Acidaminococcus fermentans DSM 20731: one gene and its partner. The protein of the gene in region 1 interacts with the protein of each later gene in a pairwise test. Links are inferred from orthologs where the notes say so. Each region holds a gene or a part of one and is shown in the gene's direction. Other genes may lie near its edges. The genes, in order: ACFER_RS01450 and ACFER_RS02930.

Region 1 (10,142 bases):
TGCTGATGGCGGCTTTGATGGTGCCCATCGCCACGGGCAAGATCGGCCTTTCTGAAACCCTGGGGGTGTTCAGGAACCCCATGGGAATCGCATCCCTGGTCATCGGCGCCCTGGTAGCGCTGTTGGGGCGCTGGGGCGTGGATCTGATGGGAGAAGATCCGGAAGTGGTGGCGGCCATGCTCATCGGGACCATCATCGGGGTATTCCTGTTCAAGGGGGTGCCTGTAGGCCCCATGATCGCCAGTGGCCTGCTGTACTGTCTGATGAAACTGATGCATCTGTTCTTCCATTAAAAAAAGGCACTGTGAAAAAATCATCCACAGTGCCTTTTTTTCGCTAGCGTCAGCTGGCTTCCATCGGCTAGTGACTAGAGACTAGAGACTAGTGACGGGGTGTGAAAAGCATTTTTTCACACCCCCCTTTTTGTTTTTTATGCCAGCGCCTCTCCCAGTGCCCTGCATTGGGCCAGGGCTTCATCGTCCGGGGCATTGTTGGCCATGACCGGATCGGCGGCCAGCACGGCGCCTTCTCCTTCCGCCTCGGCTTTCCAGTTGTCCATCCATTCCCCGCTGCCCCAGCCGTAAGAGCCGAACAGGGCGATTTTTTTGCCTTTCAGGCTGCCTTTGACCTCATCCCACATGGGCTGGAATTCTCCTTCTTCCAGGACTTCCGCCCCCATGGCCGGGCAGCCGAAAGCAATGGCATCGTATTTGCTCACTTCGCCGGCGGAAAAGGCGGAAGCACCGTATTCCACCACCTCAGCTCCTTTTCCTTTGGCCCCTTCTTCCACAGCCTTGGCCATGGCTTCCGTATTGCCGGTCCCGCTCCAGAACACCACTGCGATTTTGCTCATGTTTTTTCATCCTTTCTGCCGTCGAAACGGCTTGAAGCATTTTTATTTTAAGCCACTGCCAGCCTGCTGAGGGGAGTCCCGGCGCAGTAGCAGCGCCAGTAGATCCGGGTGCATTTCTGGCATTTGGCAAAATAACAGGCGGCCCGTTCCCGGTTTCCGTAGGCCTTCCAACACCCGGAACAAACACCTTTGTCCCGGGGGGAGGCCATATAGGCTTTCACATCTTCCAGAGGATAGTCCAGCAGAATGCCGATTTCATGGGGGAAGGGGTCCCGCCGTGCCAGGCGCAGGGCCATCTGGTCCAAAATCTCCTGACAGGTGGTACTCCCATAGCCCTGGCGTTTCAGGAAGGATCTGCTTTCCGGATCCTGGAGAAGGATGCTGAGCCGGTGGGGGCGGTATACATACAGGAGGGCACTCTGCCGGATGCAGTCATAGCTCAGGACTTCCAGGCGGATTTCCTTGGGTTCCAGACTGCGGCGGATTTCCGCAATCTGGGCAAAAGGACTGTCTTCCGGGCGGAACACAAAGCGGAACAGGCTGGCGGCTTTCAGTCCGGTCAGGGTGGGTGCACACTGGCGCACCAGTTCTGTTTCCAGAGTAATGGTCATGGGTGGAGCCTCCTTGGTATAAGTTAGTTAAAACTAATTTAAAATCAAATAAAAAAGCATTGTATCGAAAAAATACAAGCCAATTTAGTTAGTAATTACTAACTAAATGCAGTATAACAGAAGTCGTGAGATTCTGCAACCCTTTTTTCTCCGTCTTGCCACAGGGAGTGTTTTAGGCTATAATGGATATATAATTAATCAGACGAATAATTATCTTACTGGTACAGATAGGAGCGATGGCCATGAAATGGTGGAAACCTGTGGTTGTGGGGCTTTCCCTGACCCTGGCACCCGGGCTGATGCAGCCGGCCCAGGCCGGGAAGAAGAACCCCCAGCCCAAAGCAGAAAAAATGCCTTCCTGGACGGAGCTGGCCCAGAAACATCCGGCGGCTTATGACCGGACCACACCGGAGACCTCTCTGACAGAACAGCAGCTGGCAGACTGGTGGAAGACCTTCCAGGATCCCAAACTGGATGCCCTGATCGATCTGTCCCTGAAGAACAACCGGGATCTTCAGGCGGCCCAGGCCCGGGTGGAAGAAGCCCGGGCCCAGCTGGGCATCAGCAAAGGGGAAGCCCTGCCCTGGCTGAACCTGGGAGGGACCTATGGCCGTTATGAAGCCCCCCGGGGGATCAATGACAAAATCAGCGGTATGAGTCCCTATCCCGGGGTCATCAATCCCCCCGACCGGAATTCTTCCGTGGCCGGGCTGGGCATCGATGCCTCCTGGGAACCGGATTTCTTTGGCCGGCTGAAAGCCAGGAAGCAGAGTGCCGCCCACAATCTGGCAGCCCAGCATGCGGCCCTTTACAGCACCTGGGTGACCCTCAGTGCGGAAACGGCCCTCAACTATGTATCTCTCCGGACCCTTCAGCAGGATCTGGATCTTCTGGAACGGCATGCCGCCCTGGAAGGGGAAAAGGCGGATCTGCTCCAGACCAACTACCAGGCGGGACTGATCAGTGCCTATCCCCTGGAAGCCATGCGGACCCAGGAACAGAACACCCGGGCGGAAATCCCCAGGACCCGGCAGGCCATCCAGGAAACCCTCACCCGGCTGTCCATTCTGACGGGAACGGAACCGGGTCAGCTGAATGATTTTCTGGATCCGGAAGATCTGCCGGAAATCGATCCGGAACTGTACCATGCCATTCCGGCCAACCTGATGCGCCAGCGTCCGGATATCCGGGCCGCGGAAGAACGGCTGGAGGCCCAGATCGCCCGGACCAAAGAAGCACGGGCTGAGCTGAAGCCCCGGTTCACCCTGGGCGGATTCCTGGGTCTGATTACCCTGGGCGGAGGGAATCTGTTCGGGTCCGGGGCCCGTTCCTTTGCCATTGCTCCTTCCTTCACCTTTCCCCTGTTCCATGGAGGGCAGCTGCGGCAGAATGTGAAGCTGCAGGATGCCCGGGCCAGGGAATATCAGGCCCAGTATGAAAATACGGTACTGAAGGCGGCCGGAGAAGTCCAGGACGCCATGACCGGCATCGTCCAGGAAAAAGAGCGGAAGGACAAGCTGAGTGCCGGGGTGGACAACGCCCAGGGAGCCTTTGACCTGGCGGAAAACCGGTTCCAGGCGGGACTCAGTGATTACCAGCCGGTGCTGGACAGCGAACGGACCCTGCTGACCATGAAACGGCAGGAGAACCGGAGCCGGGGCCAGGAACTGGCGGATCTGATCCATCTGTACAAAGCCCTGGGCGGCGGCTGGAAACCTTTGTCGGACGGGGAACAGGCAGAAATCAGCAGGGCAGAAGGGAAGGGTAAATGATGGCATTCTGGAACACACTTTTGCAGGATAAAAAGAAACTGGCGGCAGCGGTGGCCGTAGTGGTACTGGCCTGCGGGCTGGGGGGCTACGGGTATCAGCAGTACCAGGCCAAAAAGGCGGCCCGGCAGCTGACGCTCTACGGAAATGTGGATGTACGGGAAGTGGCGGTGGCCTTCCGGGAAAGTGACCGGATTGCAGAAGAACTGGTGGAAGAAGGGGACAAGGTCAAAAAGGGCCAGGTGCTGGCCCGGCTGGATACGGAAGAACTGAAGATCAAGAAGAGCAAGCTCCAGGCCCAGATTGCCGCCCAGCAGAGCGTGGTGGACAAACTCCACAACGGAACCCGGGCAGAAGATCTGGAGGCGGCCCGGGCCAAGGCCGATGAAGCGGCGGCCCAGGCCGACCAGGCCCGGCAGGACCTGGCACGGGTGGAGAATGCCTTTGCCTCTTCCCAGGGGAAATCCGTCAGCAAACAGGACCGGGATGCGGCCCGGACCAAGGTGGATGTGACGGCAGCCCAGGCGGAAGCAGCCCGGCAGGAATACGAAAAGGCCCAGGCCGGTCCCCGGGATGAAGATGTGGCCGGCGGAGAAGCCCAGCTGAAAGCTCTCCAGGAAGATGCCAAACACATCGATTACCTGCTGAGCCAGGCGGAACTCAAGGCGCCGGCGGACGGGGTCATCCGGTCCCGGCTGCTGGAAGTGGGGGATATGGCTTCTCCCCAGAAACCGGTGTTCAAACTGTCTCTCAATGACAAAAAATGGGTCCGGGTCTATGTAAGCGAAAAGGATCTGGGACGGATCTATGAAGGGATGAAGGCCCGGGTCTATACGGACAGCCACCCCAAGAATCCCATTGAAGGGCAGATCGGCTATATTTCCTCTACGGCGGAATTCACCCCCAAGACGGTCCAGACCACGGAGCTGCGTACTTCCCTGCTGTACGAAGTCCGTGTCTATGTGACCGATCCGGACAATGTGCTGCGGATGGGGATGCCCGCCACCGTGAAGATCGACACGGAGCAGAGCCATGACTGAATGGGTGGTCCAGGCTGAAAAGCTGGACAAACTCTTTGATGACAAGCAGGGAAAGGCCCATGCGCTGAAACAGGTGGATTTCCTGGCCAAAAAAGGAAAAATGACCGCCCTGATCGGTCCTGACGGAGCCGGCAAGACCACCACCATGCGTCTGATCTGCGGTCTGATGGATCCCACGGGAGGAAGCCTGAAGGTGCTGGGGCTGGATTCGGTGAAGGACGCTTCGGAAATCCAGTCCCGGATCAGTTACATGCCCCAGAAATTCGGCCTCTATGAAGACCTGACCATCCAGGAGAACATGGATCTGTATGCGGATCTTCACGGGGTTCCGGATGACGTGCGGAAAACCCGGTTTGCCAAACTCCTGGACATGACCGGTCTGGCCCCTTTTACCGGACGGCTGGCCGGGAAACTGTCCGGGGGCATGAAGCAGAAACTGGGACTGGCCTGTACCCTGGTCCGGTCTCCGGATCTGCTGCTCCTGGATGAACCCACCGTAGGGGTGGATCCCCTGTCCCGGAAGGACCTGTGGATCATCATCAACCAGATGGTCCAGGAGGAACATCTCAGCGTCATTGTCTGTACGGCCTATATGAATGAGGCGGCCATGTGCGATGAAGTCTATGTGCTCAACGAGGGGAACATCCTGTTCAACGGGACTCCGGAGGGCCTCAGCCAGGTGGCGGCGGGAAAGTGCTTTGAAGTGAATCCTCCTGCAGGACTGCCGTACCGGGTGCTCCAGGGATCTCTGCTGGATGACAAGGAGGAAATTATCGATGCGGTGCCCCAGAGCGGTACGGTGCGTTATATTGCCGCCCATCCGGGAACGGCGCTGCCGGCCCTGGAACGGTGGAATCTGGTGCCCAAAGCCGTGCCGCCCCGGGTGGAAGACGGGTTCATGATCCTCCTCCACCAGGCGGCCAACCTGGAAGAAAAACGGATTCCCCTGGCGCCCCTGGACAAAGTGCCTTCTGACCCCACCCAAAACGATATGAGCATCACCGTCAGGGATCTGGTGAAGAAATTCGGGGATTTCACGGCGGTGTCCCATACTTCCTTTGAAGTCCACAAAGGAGAGGTGTTCGGGCTCCTGGGTCCCAACGGGGCCGGCAAGACCACCACCTTCCGGATGCTCTGCGGTCTTTTGCCCGCTACCAGCGGGGTCCTCAGCGTGGCCGGAGAGAATCTGCGGACTGCCCGGACCCAGGCAAGAGCCAAAATCGGTTACGTGTCCCAGAAATTTTCTCTCTACAGCAAGCTCAGCGTGCTGGAGAATCTCCAGTTCTACGGGGGGATCTACGGCCTGCCGCCCCGGAAACTGAAGGAGCGGATCCAGGCGGTGCTGGAGGAATTCCAGCTTACCGGCCAGGAAGCGCACAATGCCGGAGATCTGCCGGGAGGTTACAAACAGCGGCTGTCCATGGCCTGTGCCCTGCTCCAGGAACCGGAGATCCTGTTTCTGGATGAACCCACCAGCGGTATCGATCCCCTGGCCCGCCGGATGTTCTGGCGGCAGATCACGGACCTGGCCTGCCGGGGAGTCACCATCATCATTACCACCCACTTTATGGAAGAAGCGGAATACTGCGACCGGATCATGATCCAGGACCGGGGAAAATGCCTGGTGCTGGGGAGTCCCACCCGGATCCGGGCGGATCTGGGGATGCCCGATGCCAATATGGATGATGTGTTCATCGAAATCGTCCATCGGGGACGGGGAGAGGAGGCGGCTGGATCATGAAGGAAAAACTGCGCCGGATCCGGGCCCTTACCGTGAAGGAATTCCGGGAGGTGCTCCGGGACAATTCCAGCCTGGCCATGGGCCTGCTGCTGCCCCTGATCCTGATCCTGGTCATCGGCTATGGCATCAGCCTGGATGTAAAGCACGCCCCCATCGGGGTGGTGCTGGAAGATGCCTCTCCGGAAGCTCAGCAGGTGGTGGACTTTGTGGACGGATCAGAATACTTCCAGCCCACCTACCTGACCAGCATGCACCAGGCGGTCCGTGCCCTGGAACAGCGGAAAATCGATGCCATCCTCCGGGTGCCGCCGGATTTCACCCGGCAGCTCCATCAGGGGGATGGCCGTCTCCAACTGTTGCTCTACGGCACGGACACCACCACCGCCATGACCATCCAGAGCTATGTGGAAACAGCGGCGGCCCAGTGGTCCGCACGGCAGATGGCCAGCCGGGGGGTGGGGGGCGTGGACCTGGAGACCCGGCTCTGGTTCAATGATGCCCATGAAAGCACATGGTATTTCCTGCCCGGGCTGATCCTGATGATCGTGACCCTGGTGGGGGTGCTTTTGACCGCCGGGGTCATGGCCCGGGAATACGAACGGGGAACCTTTGAATCCCTGTTTGTGACTCCGGTGAAAAAAGGGGAAATCATCGTGGCCAAGATGATTCCCTATTTCTGCATCGCCATGCTGGGGGTATTCCTGTGCCTGATCCTGTCCCGGTTCCTGTTCCAGGTGCCTCTGGTGGGATCCCTGGCCCTGGTGATCTTCATGTCCATCCTGTACCTGTTGACGGCCCTGGGCATGGGGATGCTGATTTCCGTAGTGACCAAGGCCCAGTTCATGGCCATCCAGATAGCCCTCCTGGTCAGCTTCCTGCCCAGCATCATGCTCTCCGGGTTCCTGTTCGATCTCCGGGCCACGCCCCAGTGGGTCCAGTGGATCGGGGAATTCCTGCCCTTCAAGCATTATCTGGTGGTGCTGAAGACCCTGCTCCTGGCCGGGAATCTGTGGCCGGTGATCCTGCCCCAGACCGGGTTCCTGATTTTCTTCATGGTCCTGTTTGTGGGGCTGGCCCTGAAAACCATTCGAAAGAAGGTGGAGTAAATGAGTCCATGGCAGCTTTTCTGTCAGCAGGTCCGGTTCATCTGCCGGAAAGAACTGCTGGCCATCTGGAAGGACAAGGCCTTCCGGTATGTGCTGGTGATCCCCACCCTGGTCCTGGGGGTGGTCTTTGGCTATACGGCCACCTTCAACGTGGAAAATGTCACCTATGCGGTGCTGGACCAGAGCCATTCAGAAGCTTCCACCTCTCTTCTGGCCACCCTGGACGGCACCCGTTTCTTCCAGCGGGTGGCGGATCTCCAGAATACGGCCCAGATCCAGGAACCCATTGATCAGGAAAATGTGATGGTGGTCCTGTCCATTCCGGAAGATTTTGAAGAAAAACTGGCCCGGGGCGAAAAAGCGCCCCTCCAGGTGATCACCGACGGCCGGAACACCATGACTGCCAGCCTGGCTTCCGCCTATACCTCCCGGGTGGTCCAGCAGTGGCTGGAAGCCCGGACGGGCCGGCACCCTCCCCTTTCCGTGGAAGCCCGGACCTGGTTCAACCCCAACCAGCTGACACTGTGGTATTTTGCCCCCGGAATCCTGGGGCTCATGAGCTTTGCCCAGGTGATCCTCCTGGCCGGCATGTCCGTGGCACGGGAACGGGAAGAAGGGACTTTTGAACAGCTGCTGGTGACCCCGGCACCGCCTTTGGTGCTGCTGATCGGGAAAGCTTTCCCCCCAGTGCTGGTAGGGATGATGCAGGGGACCCTGCTCCTGCTGCTGGACCTGTTCTGGTTTCAGGTGCCTTTTGAAGGGTCCTATCTGACACTGTACCTGGTGCTGTTCATCTATTTCCTCAGTTCCACCGGCATCGGGCTCAGCATTTCTTCCGTATGCAGCTCCATGCAGCAGGTCCAGGTGTATACCTATGTGTACCTGATTCCCAATGCCCTTTTGAGCGGGGTGGCCACTCCGGTACGGAACATGCCCCAGTTCCTCCAGCTCCTTACCTACGGGGATCCTCTCCGGTTCGCCCTGGACGCCATCCGGCGGATCTATTTCGAAGGAGCGGGCCTTGCCGCCATCGCCCCGGATCTGTTGCCCATGACCATCGTGGCTGTGCTGACCCTGTGGCTGGCGGCGGTTCTCTTCAGGAAGAATTTGGGGTAAAATGAGTGAAGAGCGAAGAGCGAAGAGGAGAAGACTGGACAGATTCCTCTGGACGGTTTTCTGCATGGAGACAAGCAATAGAGCTTGCGTTTGGCAGGGACAGAAACTCTGCCCTCTGGACTCTTCACTCTGCACTGGTCAAAAATGAAAGGAGCCATGCCCATGAATGATGTGCTGCGCAAAATGGTGGAGGACTATATCCACAACCGGATGCCGGAATACATCCAGACCCTGTATGATGTGATCACCATTCCTTCTCCCACCGGAGAAGAAGGGGAAAAGGCCCGGTGGATCCTGGACCAGCTGAAGGCCATGGGGGCGGAAGGAGCCTGCCAGGATGAAGCCGGGAACGTCATTTTTCCTTATTGTATCGAGGGCGTGGAAAAGTTCCCCCTGTACACCGCCCATATGGATACGGTGTTTGCAGGGGTGGAGAAAATCATGCCGGAAATCGACGGCCATACCCTGAAGGCCCCTTCCTGCGGAGACAACAGTTCCGATGTGGCGGCCCTGCTGTTCCTGATCCGGATGATGCTGACCCTGAAGCTCCGGACTCCGGCGGTCTTTGCCTTCAATGTGGGGGAGGAAGGCCTGGGGAATCTGAAGGGGAGCCGGGCCCTGACCGATGCCTTCGGAGACCGGCTTAGTTACTTCATGGCGGTGGACGGGAACAGTGACCGGTTCGTGAACCTGGCCGTAGGGTCCCGGCGGTACGCGGTCCATGTGGTTACGCCCGGGGGCCACAGCTATGCCGCTTTCGGAGCGGCCAACGCCATCAGCGAAGCGGCGGGGATCATCCGGGACTTTTACGATCTCCAGGTGCCTGAAGATCCCAAAACCACCTACAATGTGGGGACCATCCAGGGAGGGACCACCATCAATTCCATTGCGGCGGAGGTGGAATTCACCGTGGACATGCGGTCCGTTTCCCATACGGAACTGGAAAAGCTGGATGCCGCTTTCCAGGTCATCCTGCAGGCCCATCAGAGGGCGGATGTGAAAATCGAAACCCTGCTCCTGGGAGAACGGCCCTGCAGTGAAGGAGTGCAGCATCACGAAATCCATGACCGGATCACGGCCATCCGGAAACGGGCCGGGCTGCAGACCACATTCAGTGCCAGCAGTACCGATGCCAATATCCCTCTCAGCCGGAATATCCCGGCCATCGCCTTTGGCGTCAGCCGGGGCAAAGGGGCCCATACCCTCCAGGAAGAACTGGATATGACCAGCCTGGAACCGGGTCTGAAGCAGCTGGCGGCGTTTATTTGGAATTTGTAAGAGCTGCTGCTGAGGCAGCAGCTCTGTCAGCTGACAAAAAGGGGGCTGTTGCATGTGTGAAAACCTCACACATGCAACAGCCCCCTTTCCTATTCCCCTTTTTCTGCGTATAATAAGAATCAGAAAAAATGACGGAATCCCGGGCTTTGCCGGTTTCCGGAACGGAGGGGTATGGTTATGTCCAAGAAATGCAAACAGTGCGGCTGCGAACTGGCCGATGATGCCCTGTTCTGCGTCCAGTGCGGCGCCAAACAGGATCCGGTGGTAAAATGTCCCAAATGCGGCCATGTGAATCCGGCAGGCAATGATTTCTGCACCGAATGCGGCACCCGGCTGAAGGAAGCTGAACCGGCGGAAAAAAAGTCTGAAGGGGAGAAACCGGCAGCGGAACCCCAGGAAGCAACGGCGGAAAACACCAAAGTGGTAGTGGCGGAACCGGTGACCGGCGGCCAGGGAGGCGGCGGAAACCAGGGATTCCAGGGGTTCCAGATGCCTCCTGTGCCGCCGGAAGGCAATGGGAAGAAAAAGAAGATCCTGGCCATCATCGCTGCCGTAGTGGTGATCCTGGGCCTGTTCTTTGCCTTCGGGGGCAGCAGCAAACCCATCCAGGTGAAATCCGGAGAAATGG
Region 2 (9,991 bases), 330 kb from region 1 along the record:
GAGGATAAGAGGAAGCTGTTGCCTGGGCAACAGCTTCCGGTCACTGGTGGTGGGTTAGCAACGGCAGCCGCGTTTGCCTACCTTCGTCTAGTGACCAGTGACAAGAGACCAGTGACCGGGGGTGTGATTTTTTCACACCCCCTTTTTAAAGGAGTCCCCATGAACCAATTCGTCCATTTACATACCCATACCCAATACAGCCTCCTGGATGGGTCCTGCCGGATCCCGGAACTGGTCCAGTACGCCAAGGAACTGGGCATGCCCGCCCTGGCCATTACGGACCATGGGGTCATGTACGGGGTCATCGAATTCTACCAGGAATGTGAAAAAGCCGGCATCAAACCCATCATCGGCTGCGAAGTGTACATCACTTCCGGTTCCCATCTGGATAAAAGCCTGGAAACCCGGAGCAAGCTGTACCACCTGATCCTCCTGGCCGAAAACCGCACCGGCTACCAGAACCTGATGAAACTGGTGTCCATCGGCGAAGTGGAGGGCTTCTACTACAAACCCCGGATCGACAAGGACGTGCTCCGCCGGTACAGCGAAGGGCTCATCTGTCTGTCCGCCTGCATCGCCGGGGAAGTGCCCCGTCACATCCTCCGGGGTGAACTGGAAACCGCCGAAAAGACCATGCTGGAATACCTGGACATTTTCGGCCGGGACCATTACTACCTGGAAATCCAGAACCACGGGCTGCCGGAAGAAGCCACTGTCCGCCAGGAACTCCGCCGGCTGGCCCAAAAGCACGGCATCAAACTGGTGGCCACCAACGACCTCCATTACATCCGCAAGGAAGACGCCTCCGGCCAGGACATCCTGCTGTGCATCCAGACCAACACCCGGTACCTGGATCCCCAGCGGATGCGGTTCAACAACGATTCCTACTACCTGAAGAGCCGGGAAGAGATGGAAGAACTGTTCCCGGAAGATCAGGAAGCCCTGGACAACACCCTGGAGATTGCAGAGCGGTGCAATGTGCAGCTGGAATTCGGCCATCTGCTGCTGCCGGAATTTCCCCTGCCTCCGGGAGAGACCATGGACGGTTACCTGCGGAAACTCTGCGAAGAGGGGTTTCCCTCCCGGTATCCGGAGGACGACGGCACCGCCCGGAAACGGATGGAATACGAGCTGGGCATCATCAGACAGATGGGGTATTCCGGCTATTTCCTCATTGTGTGGGATTTCATCAACTACAGCCGGCGCCACGACATCCCGGTGGGCCCCGGCAGAGGCAGCGCCGCCGGAAGTATCGTGGCTTACCTGACCGGGATCACCAGCATCGACCCGCTGAAATACAACCTGATCTTTGAACGGTTCCTGAATCCGGAACGGGTGAGCATGCCCGATATCGATACGGATATCTGCTATGTGAAGCGCCATCTGGTGGTGGATTACCTGGCCCGGAAATATGGGGAAAGCCATGTGGCCCAGATCATCACCTTCGGGACCCTGGCCGCCAAAGCCGCCGTCAAGGACGTGGGCCGGGCCATGGACATCCCCCTGAACGTGGTGAACCAGGTGAACAAGCTGATTCCCAATACCCCCGGGACCACCCTGAAAGGCGCCCTGGAAGGCAGCCGGGAACTTCGGGAACTCCGGGACGGGGATCCCAGCATCGCCCAGCTGCTGGACTTTGCCCAGAAAGTGGAAGGGATGCCCCGGCACACTTCCACCCATGCAGCAGGGGTGGTGATCACCCCTGGGGAACTGACGGACTATGTGCCCCTCCAGATCACCTCCAGCAGCGACGACGAACATGAATACATCTGCACCCAGTACGACAAGGACCGGTCCGAAAGCCTGGGGCTTTTGAAGATGGATCTTCTGGGGCTCCGGACCCTCACCGTCATCGACGATGCCCTGAAGATGATCAAAAAGAACCAGGGGACGGAGGTGGATATCCGGACCATCGATCTCCACGATCCCAAAACCTGCCGGATGCTCTGTAAGGGGGATACGGCGGCGGTGTTCCAGATGGAAAGCGACGGCATGACCCGGCTGATGAAACAGCTGGCTCCGGAAGGGTTCGAGGATCTGATCCCTCTGGTGGCCCTGTACCGGCCCGGGCCCCTGGGCAGCGGCATGGCCGAAGACTTCATCGCCGGCCGTCACGGCAGACGTACGGCCCAGGTGCTCCATCCCCTGATGGAACCCATTGTGGCCGACACCTACGGGGTCATCCTCTACCAGGAACAGGTGATGCAGATCGTATCCGCCCTGGGGGGATTCACCCTGGGGGAAGCAGACATCCTGCGCCGGGCCATGGGGAAAAAGAAGGCCAAGCTGCTGGATTCCATGAAGGAAAAATTCCTGGACGGCGCCCAGAAACTCCACGGCATCAGCCGGGAACTGGGCAGCGAGATCTTTGCCCTGCTCCAGCATTTTGCCGGGTACGGGTTCAACAAATCCCATTCTGCGGCCTATGCTCTGGTGGCCTACCACACCGCCTGGCTGAAGGCCAACTACCCAGTGGAATACATGGCCGCCTTCCTGAACAGCATCATCACCGTGGCGGACAAGGTGAGCTGGTACATCGGGGTGTGCCGGGACATGGGCATCCAGGTACTGCCTCCGGACATCAATACCAGTGAAGCCGGGTTTTCCGTGGACGGCCACACCATCCGCTTCGGTCTGGGGGCCATCAAAAGCGTGGGGGATGCGGCGGTCACCGTGATCCTGGAGGAACGGAAGAAACGGGGGCCCTTCAGGGACTTCTTTGACTTCACCCGCCGGGTGGACCTGTCCAAGGTGAACAAGCGGGTGGTGGAAGCCCTGATCAAATGCGGTTCCATGAACGGATTCGGCCTGCGCCGGAGCCAGCTGCTGGCCATTATGGACCCGGCCCTGGAAGCGGCGGCCAGTGAACAGCGGGACCGGATCACCGGCCAGCTGGGCCTCTTTGGAGAAGAGGACATCGCCAGTGCCAACACCATTCCCATCCCCAACCTGCCGGAAATCCCCAAAGCTGAGATCCTCCGGCTGGAACGGGAACTGATCGGGTTCTATGTTACCGGTCATCCCCTGGATGCTTACCGGAACGCCCTCCGCCGGCTCACCCCCCTAATCCGCTGCACGGAGGAAAACTACAAGGATGGGGAACGGATTGCCGTGGGAGGCATCATCACCGATCTCCGGCTCCGCTCCACCAAAAACGGGGACCGGATGGCCTCCTTTGTGCTGGAAGACCTGACCGGCAGCCTGACGGTGATCGCCTTTCCCCGGGCCTATGCCGCCAGCCGGGCCAACATCGACAAGGACCGGATCGTGATGATCCAGGGCATCCTGAAGCTGGACGAGGAGCAGGCCAGGATCTTTGCCAACCGGGTGGAGCCCCTCCAGGAAGCAGCCAAAGAAGTCCATCTCCACATCAGGCCGGGGAAGAACACCCAGGCGGTCCAGCAGCAGCTGGGGGGCATTTTCGCCGCCTTCCACGGCAAGAACCCCGTATACCTCCACGTGGCCGACACCAAAAAAGTCATCCGGACCAATCCCCGTTTCTGGGTGGATCTGGATGCCCCCGGCTTCGCCGATGCCATCGAACGGGTGCTGGGGAAGGGGAGCATGGAATGGTAGGGATTGCTGCGCCGGCAGCAATCCCTTTTTCTATAAGGAAGTCCTTATGCTCACAAAAATTCACCCATTATTTGTCGTGCAATTCTGTAGAAATTTCCGTTACAGAACTTGGATTAAATTATCTCTTAATTTAGAAATCAAGAGAAAACAAAAGAAAATGCCATTATACAGATTGTATACACGAGATGGGGAAATTTGAAACGCTAGTCTGACAAGTTCCTGCAATCCCTTGCATACCGGGAACACACGTGTTACAATGGGGCTGTGTGGTTTTGTACTATATGATTTTTAGGAGGTCGCTTTGTAATGAACATCGTTGTATGTGTTAAACAGGTACCGGATACCGCTGAAATGAAGATCGATCCGGTTACCAACAACCTCGTCAGAGATGGTGTAACCAATATTATGAACCCCTATGACCAGTACGCTCTGGAAACTGCCCTGCAGCTGAAAGATGAACTGGGCGCTCATGTAACCGTCATCACCATGGGGCCGCCTCATGCAGAATCTGTCCTGAGAGACTGCCTGGCTGTAGGCGCTGATGAAGCCAAACTGGTCAGCGACAGAGCTTTCGGCGGTGCTGATACCCTGGCTACTTCCGCTGCCATGGCCAACACCATCAAACATTTCGGCGTTCCTGATCTGATCCTCTGCGGCCGTCAGGCAATCGATGGGGATACCGCTCAGGTCGGTCCTGAAATCGCTGAACATCTGGGTCTGCCCCAGGTCACCGCTGCCCTGAAAGTTCAGGTCAAAGATGACACCGTAGTAGTGGACAGAGACAATGAACAAATGTCCATGACCTTCACCATGAAGATGCCCTGCGTGGTTACCGTAATGCGCAGCAAAGATCTGCGTTTTGCCAGCATTAGAGGCAAGATGAAAGCCAGAAAGGCTGAAATCCCTGTCTACACTGCTGCCGCCCTGGAAATTCCTCTGGACATCATCGGCAAGGCCGGCTCTCCGACTCAGGTTATGAAGAGCTTCACTCCGAAAGTGACCCAGGTACACGGTGAAATCTTCGACGATGAAGATCCTGCTGTGGCAGTCGATAAGTTGGTTAACAAACTGATCGAAGACAAGATTATTACGAAGTGAGGTTGGGTATAAATGGCTAACACGAAAGGTTTAAAGACCGGTAACGAAAAAGATTTATGGGTCTATGTTGAACATTACAAAGGCGAACCTGTTCACGTTGTATACGAATTGCTGGGCGAATGCCGGAAACTGGCTGACAAATGCAACCAGAAACTGGCCGCTGTCCTGATCACCGACGATGCCAAAGACGTTCCGTCCAAACTGATTGCCCGGGGCGCTGATCTGGTTTACGTCTGCCAGGATCCTGCTTTCAAATACTATTCCACTGACGAATACACCAATGCTTTCTGTGAAATGATCGATGAATATCAGCCTTCTTCCGTATTCATCGGCGCCACCAACGACGGCCGTGACCTGGGGCCCCGTATCGCTGCCCGGGTGAACACCGGTCTGTGCGCAGACTGCACCATCCTGGACGCTGAAGAAGACGGCCTGATCGAATGGACCCGTCCTGCTGCCGGTGGTAACATCATGGCTACCATCCTGTGCAAAGAACATCGTCCGCAGATGGGTACCGTTCGTCCCAAGACCTTCAAGGCCATGGAACCGGATGCTTCCCGTACCGGCGAAGTGATCAACTACACCCTGAAGAACCATGTGGATGACCGGGTAACCTGCATCCGCAGAGAAGAAGTGGTCAGCGAAGGCGAAATGGCCATCGACGATGCACCGTTCGTCTGCTCCGGCGGCCGCGGCATGAAAGCCAAAGAAAACTTCTCCCTGCTGTATGACCTGGCCCATGCTCTGGGCGGTGCCGTAGGCGGCAGCCGTGCAGCTGTGGATGAAGGGTTCATCGAACATCCCCGGCAAGTTGGTCAGTCCGGTAAAACCGTTACCCCGAAGATCTACTTCGCCTGCGGTATTTCCGGTTCTGTACAGCACAAAGCCGGCATGAGCAAATCCGATACCATTGTCTGCATCAACAAGGATCCGGACGCTCCTATGTTCGAAATCTCCAAATATGGTATCGTTGGCGATGCTCTGAAGATCCTGCCTCTGCTGACTGCAAAGATCAAGGCCTTCAAAGAATCCTAATAGTACACACGGAACTGAAAAGTCCGGGCTTGTTACAAGTCCGGACTTTTTTTGGAAAGAGCACACACTGCTTTTTCCCTGCGCATCATGAATATTTCAGAGGGGGAACATTTCATGAAGAAAACAAAAATCATCTGCACCCTGGGGCCGTCCACGGACAAAAAAGAACTGCTGGTGGATATGATCCGCTCCGGGATGGATCTGGCCCGGTTCAACTTCTCCCATGGCTCCCACAGCGAATGTGAAGCCCGGCTGAACCTGCTGAAGGAAGCGGAAAAGGAAGCAGGGCGCCTGGTGGGCTATGTGGCCGATACCAAAGGCCCGGAAATGCGTCTGGGGCTGTTCAAAGGGGACAAGACCACCCTGGTGCCCGGCCATGAATTCATCCTCACCACGGAGGATGTGGAAGGGACGGCGGAAAAGGCCCATGTGAACTACGCCGGTCTGCCGGAAGAAGTGAAGCGGGGGGACACCATCCTGCTCAACGACGGAAAACTGTCCCTGGAAGTCCAGTCCACCACGGACAAGGAAATCCATACCATCGTGGTGAACGGCGGGGAAATCTCCTCCCGGAAACGGGTGGCAGTGCCCGGGGCTTTCCTGAAATTGCCCTTCCTGTCCGATGCGGATATTTCCGATATTACCTTTGCCGCCCAGCACGGCATGACCTACGTGGCCGCCTCCTTTGTGCGGAATGCCCATGACGCCATGGAAATCCGCCGTCTCCTGGAAAAACTGGGGTCCCCCATGGGGATCATCGCCAAGATCGAAAACCAGGAAGGGGTGGACAACATCGATGACATCCTCCAGGTGGTGGACGGGGTCATGGTGGCTCGTGGGGACCTGGGGGTGGAAATTCCCATGGAAGACGTGCCCATTGTCCAGAAGGAAATCATCGCCAAATGCAACGCCCTGGGCAAGCCGGTGGTCACCGCCACCCAGATGCTGGAAAGCATGATCACCAATTACCGGGCCACCCGGGCGGAAGCCAACGATATCGCCAACTCCATCTTTGACGGCACCGACGCCATTATGCTCAGCGGAGAAACCGCATCCGGGGCCTATCCCCTGGAAGCCGTCCAGACCATGGCCCGGATCGCCAAACGGACAGAAGACGCCATCGACTATGTCACTGTGTTCAAACACAAGGGCATCGGGGCCCAGGTCCAGATGACCGATGCCATCAGCCATGCCACCGTGCAGATCGCCCAGGAACTGGAAGCCAACGCCATCATGTCCATTACCGAAAGCGGCTACACCGCCCGTCTGGTGGCCAAATACCGTCCCAAAGCCCATGTGCTGGGGGTTTCTCCCAAAGAGGAAAGCCTGCGGCGGATGAGCTTGTACTGGGGCGTGACACCGCTCAAAGGGGAAAACAAGGCCAGCACCGATGCGCTGATCGAAGCCTCCCTGAAAAATGCCCTGGACGCAGGGCTGATTAAAAAAGGCGATTCCCTGGTGGTCACCGCCGGCATGAACGTGGGAAAGGTGGGCAGCACCAACCTGATCCAGGTGGTCAATGTGGGCCAGAAAATCGTGTCCGGCCAGGGCATCGGGAAGAAAGCCGCCAGCGGCATCGTCCTGCGGGTGGAAAAGAAAGCGGATCTGGAGCAGTTCAAGCCCGGGATGATCCTGGCCGTGGCGGCCCTGGAAAATGAAATGGGGACCTGCGCCGCCCAGTCTGGCGGCATCATCGCCGAAGAAGGAGGCTTCACCTCTCCCGCCGCCATCATTGGCATCAACTACGGCATCCCGGTGATCGTAGGAGCCAAAGGAGCCATGGAAGCCCTGGAAACCGGCGACCTGGTAACCCTGGACGTAACCACGGGGAGCGTGTATGCAGGGAAGATCAATGTGAAATAACTGGTACTGTTGCATGGGCAACAGTACCGTCAGCAGTCAGCTGTCAACGGTCAACGGCCGTTGGGGACAAAAAATCCTGCCGATTGGGGCAGGATTTTTTGTTTTGATTTCAAACGGTTCCGGCTCCTTGCCCTCGGCTGGCCGGTGAGAACCTGTAGGGGCGGACCCAGGGTTGCCTTGGCAATCCCGCCTGGTCCGTCCGTTTCTGGAGGATCTCAAAGAGGGGGTTGAGAATCGAGTCGCTGGTCATTATAATTAATAAGATAGATTCATTCCAATAGGGCTGGTGACGCCCCTGCGGAATCCATATTCCTGTAAACCATAAAGGAGCTTTTTGTGAAACAGCGCAACCTTGTATTCGACAACCTCCGGGGCATCTGCATGCTGGGGGTCATTGCCATCCATGTGGGAAGCATGGCGGTAAGCGACGCCGTGGCTTCTCCCTTCCTGGTGCTCATTACCAACATCCTGAGCCGCTACAGTGTGCCGGCCTTCTTTTTCATTTCCGGCTACGGGCTTTTTTACAGTAAGCCCCTGGAAGAACCTCTCCATTATGGAAGCTTCCTGAAAAAGCGGATGAAGAGCATCGGCCGTCCGTATCTGCTGGCTTCTCTGTTCTATCTGTGCTACTATGCCCTGCTGAACCGGGACCCCAATGTGCTGGATCCGTCCAACATCCTGTTTTCCCTGTTCTTCGGCACCGCCCAGTACCACATTTACTTCCTGGTGATCCTGATCTGGTTCTACCTGCTGTTCCCCCTGTGGCGGAGCCTGATGGGAGCCATGGAAAAAATCGGGCTGAAAGTGGCCCTGCCCCTGCTGTTCGTGGCCCAGGTGCTGCTGTTTGAAGGAAATTTCCATTTCTGGACCTATCCGGACTGGATTGCTTCCAGCCCGGCTTTGCTGAACCTGTGCAATTACCGGCTGAACTATTTCCCCTTCTTCTACCTGTTCATCTTCATGCTGGGCGGGGTGATTGCCCGACATTATGAAGGATTCAAAAAGCTGATTACCCGGCACAAGGCCCTGCTGATGGCGTTCTTTGCCGCCAGTGCCGGATTCAACACCTGGCTTTTTTATCGGTGGACCTTCAAATGGCAGATGCCCTACGAAAATACCGTGAACTACCTGCAGCAGCTGAGCCTGCCGGGGCTGGTGTATACCATCGCTTCGGTACTGTTCTTCAGTATGGTGATCCAGAGCGGCAGATATCCCCTGAAAGGGGCCTTAAAAGAAATGAGTGGCCGCTCCTTTCCCATCTACCTGATCCACCCCATATTCATCGACCAGCTGGAATATGTGCTGAACCGGACAGCAGGGATACAGCAAGTACCTATGGAAGCGTTCTATATAGCCGTACTCCTGCTGTCATGGGGATGTGCGGAACTCTGGCACCGGTTCAGGGCATCAAAAGCATAAGGCTTTTGTGCATTAATTGGCAATTGTACCATCAAAAAGAAAGGAGCCGATACCTTTGTCCGATTCTGTCCGTCTTTTGGTCCGGGGGGCCCTGCTGCTGGCCATTGGGGCGCTCAGCCAGCAGCTGCGGCTGGTGCTGCCCCTGCCGGTGCCCGTCATGACCCTGCTCATCGGTACCCTGGTGAACGCCACCCTGGTACTGGCCGGCCGGTACACCACCCGGGTCCTGGCCTGGACCATCTGCGTGGCCCTGGCGGTGATCGCCTTTTTCCAGGGCCATATCCTGGGGCCGGTGGTGCCGGTGATCGCCCTGGGCAATGGTATGTACGTGGAACTCACCCGCACCGGGTCCAAGGGATCGGCCCTGTTCCTGGGGGCACCTCTGGGCAAGACCCTGGTGCTGGCCATCGGCATGGTGGGGGCCCTGCGGCTGCTCCAGCTGCCCTGGGGCGCCGTCACCAAAACCCTGTCCATTTTCCTGCCTCTCCAGCTGGCCACCGGCATCCTGGGGCTGCTGCTGGCCCTGGGGGTGGAGAAAAGGATTCCTGGTCCCCGAACCCCGAAAGTCCCCCAAAAATCCACTCCCAGGAAGAAAAAAAGAAAGTAACAGCAATTTTGTACGAAATGTAACAAAACTGTGGATTTTTTCAAACAGCTGATGTATAGTAGGAGATATTAACAAGAGACCATTGACAATTGAACACAGGCGCGGCAGCGCTTGCGTAAAAGGAGTTCAACCATGCAAATCATAGTTGTAGGATGCGGGAAAGTGGGACGGAGCATCATCTCCCAGCTCACCCAGGAAGACAACAACGTTACCGTCATCGACACCAACCCCACCATCATCCGGAATATTTCCACCAATTACGATGTAATGGGGATCGTGGGCAACGGTTCCAGCTTCAACATCCTGGCCAAGGCCGACCTGGCTCATGCGGACATGCTCATCGCCGTCACCGAAAGCGACGAAGTGAACCTTCTGACCTGCGTCATCGCCAAA

What was found.
Region 2: the proteins of ACFER_RS01450 (region 1) and ACFER_RS02930 interact in binary tests that used the Escherichia coli proteins (3 or more experiments, as listed by UniProt). The link is inferred for Acidaminococcus fermentans DSM 20731 from one-to-one orthologs.

What each region holds. Positions count from the first base shown.
Region 1 is NC_013740.1:320,689-330,830, forward strand. What follows is about bases 3,641-6,639. They hold ACFER_RS01450 (ATP-binding cassette domain-containing protein), read left to right. Parts: upstream 3,641-4,265; coding sequence 4,266-6,014; downstream 6,015-6,639. Other genes in these bases: ACFER_RS01445 (HlyD family secretion protein), read left to right, coding at 3,641-4,273; ACFER_RS01455 (ABC transporter permease), read left to right, coding at 6,011-6,639. Also shown: ACFER_RS01425 (DUF441 domain-containing protein), read left to right, coding at 1-293; ACFER_RS01430 (flavodoxin), read right to left, coding at 431-853; ACFER_RS01435 (DUF3793 family protein), read right to left, coding at 901-1,464; ACFER_RS01440 (efflux transporter outer membrane subunit), read left to right, coding at 1,707-3,236; more of ACFER_RS01445, read left to right, coding at 3,233-3,640; more of ACFER_RS01455, read left to right, coding at 6,640-7,120; ACFER_RS01460 (ABC transporter permease), read left to right, coding at 7,121-8,236; ACFER_RS01465 (M20/M25/M40 family metallo-hydrolase), read left to right, coding at 8,399-9,514; ACFER_RS01470 (double zinc ribbon domain-containing protein), read left to right, coding at 9,692-10,142. UniProt on the Escherichia coli protein: Part of the ABC transporter complex YbhFSR that could be involved in efflux of cefoperazone. Probably responsible for energy coupling to the transport system.
Region 2 is NC_013740.1:648,290-658,280, forward strand. What follows is about bases 2,931-5,778. They hold ACFER_RS02930 (electron transfer flavoprotein subunit beta/FixA family protein), read left to right. Parts: upstream 2,931-3,882; coding sequence 3,883-4,674; downstream 4,675-5,778. Other genes in these bases: ACFER_RS02925 (DNA polymerase III subunit alpha), read left to right, coding at 2,931-3,576; ACFER_RS02935 (electron transfer flavoprotein subunit alpha/FixB family protein), read left to right, coding at 4,687-5,709. In the rest of the region: ACFER_RS02920 (cell division protein SepF), read left to right, coding at 1-8; more of ACFER_RS02925, read left to right, coding at 160-2,930; pyk (pyruvate kinase), read left to right, coding at 5,824-7,572; ACFER_RS02945 (acyltransferase), read left to right, coding at 7,909-8,991; ACFER_RS10770 (hypothetical protein), read left to right, coding at 9,047-9,598; Trk system potassium transporter TrkA, read left to right, coding at 9,731-9,991. UniProt on the Escherichia coli protein: Required for anaerobic carnitine reduction. May bring reductant to CaiA.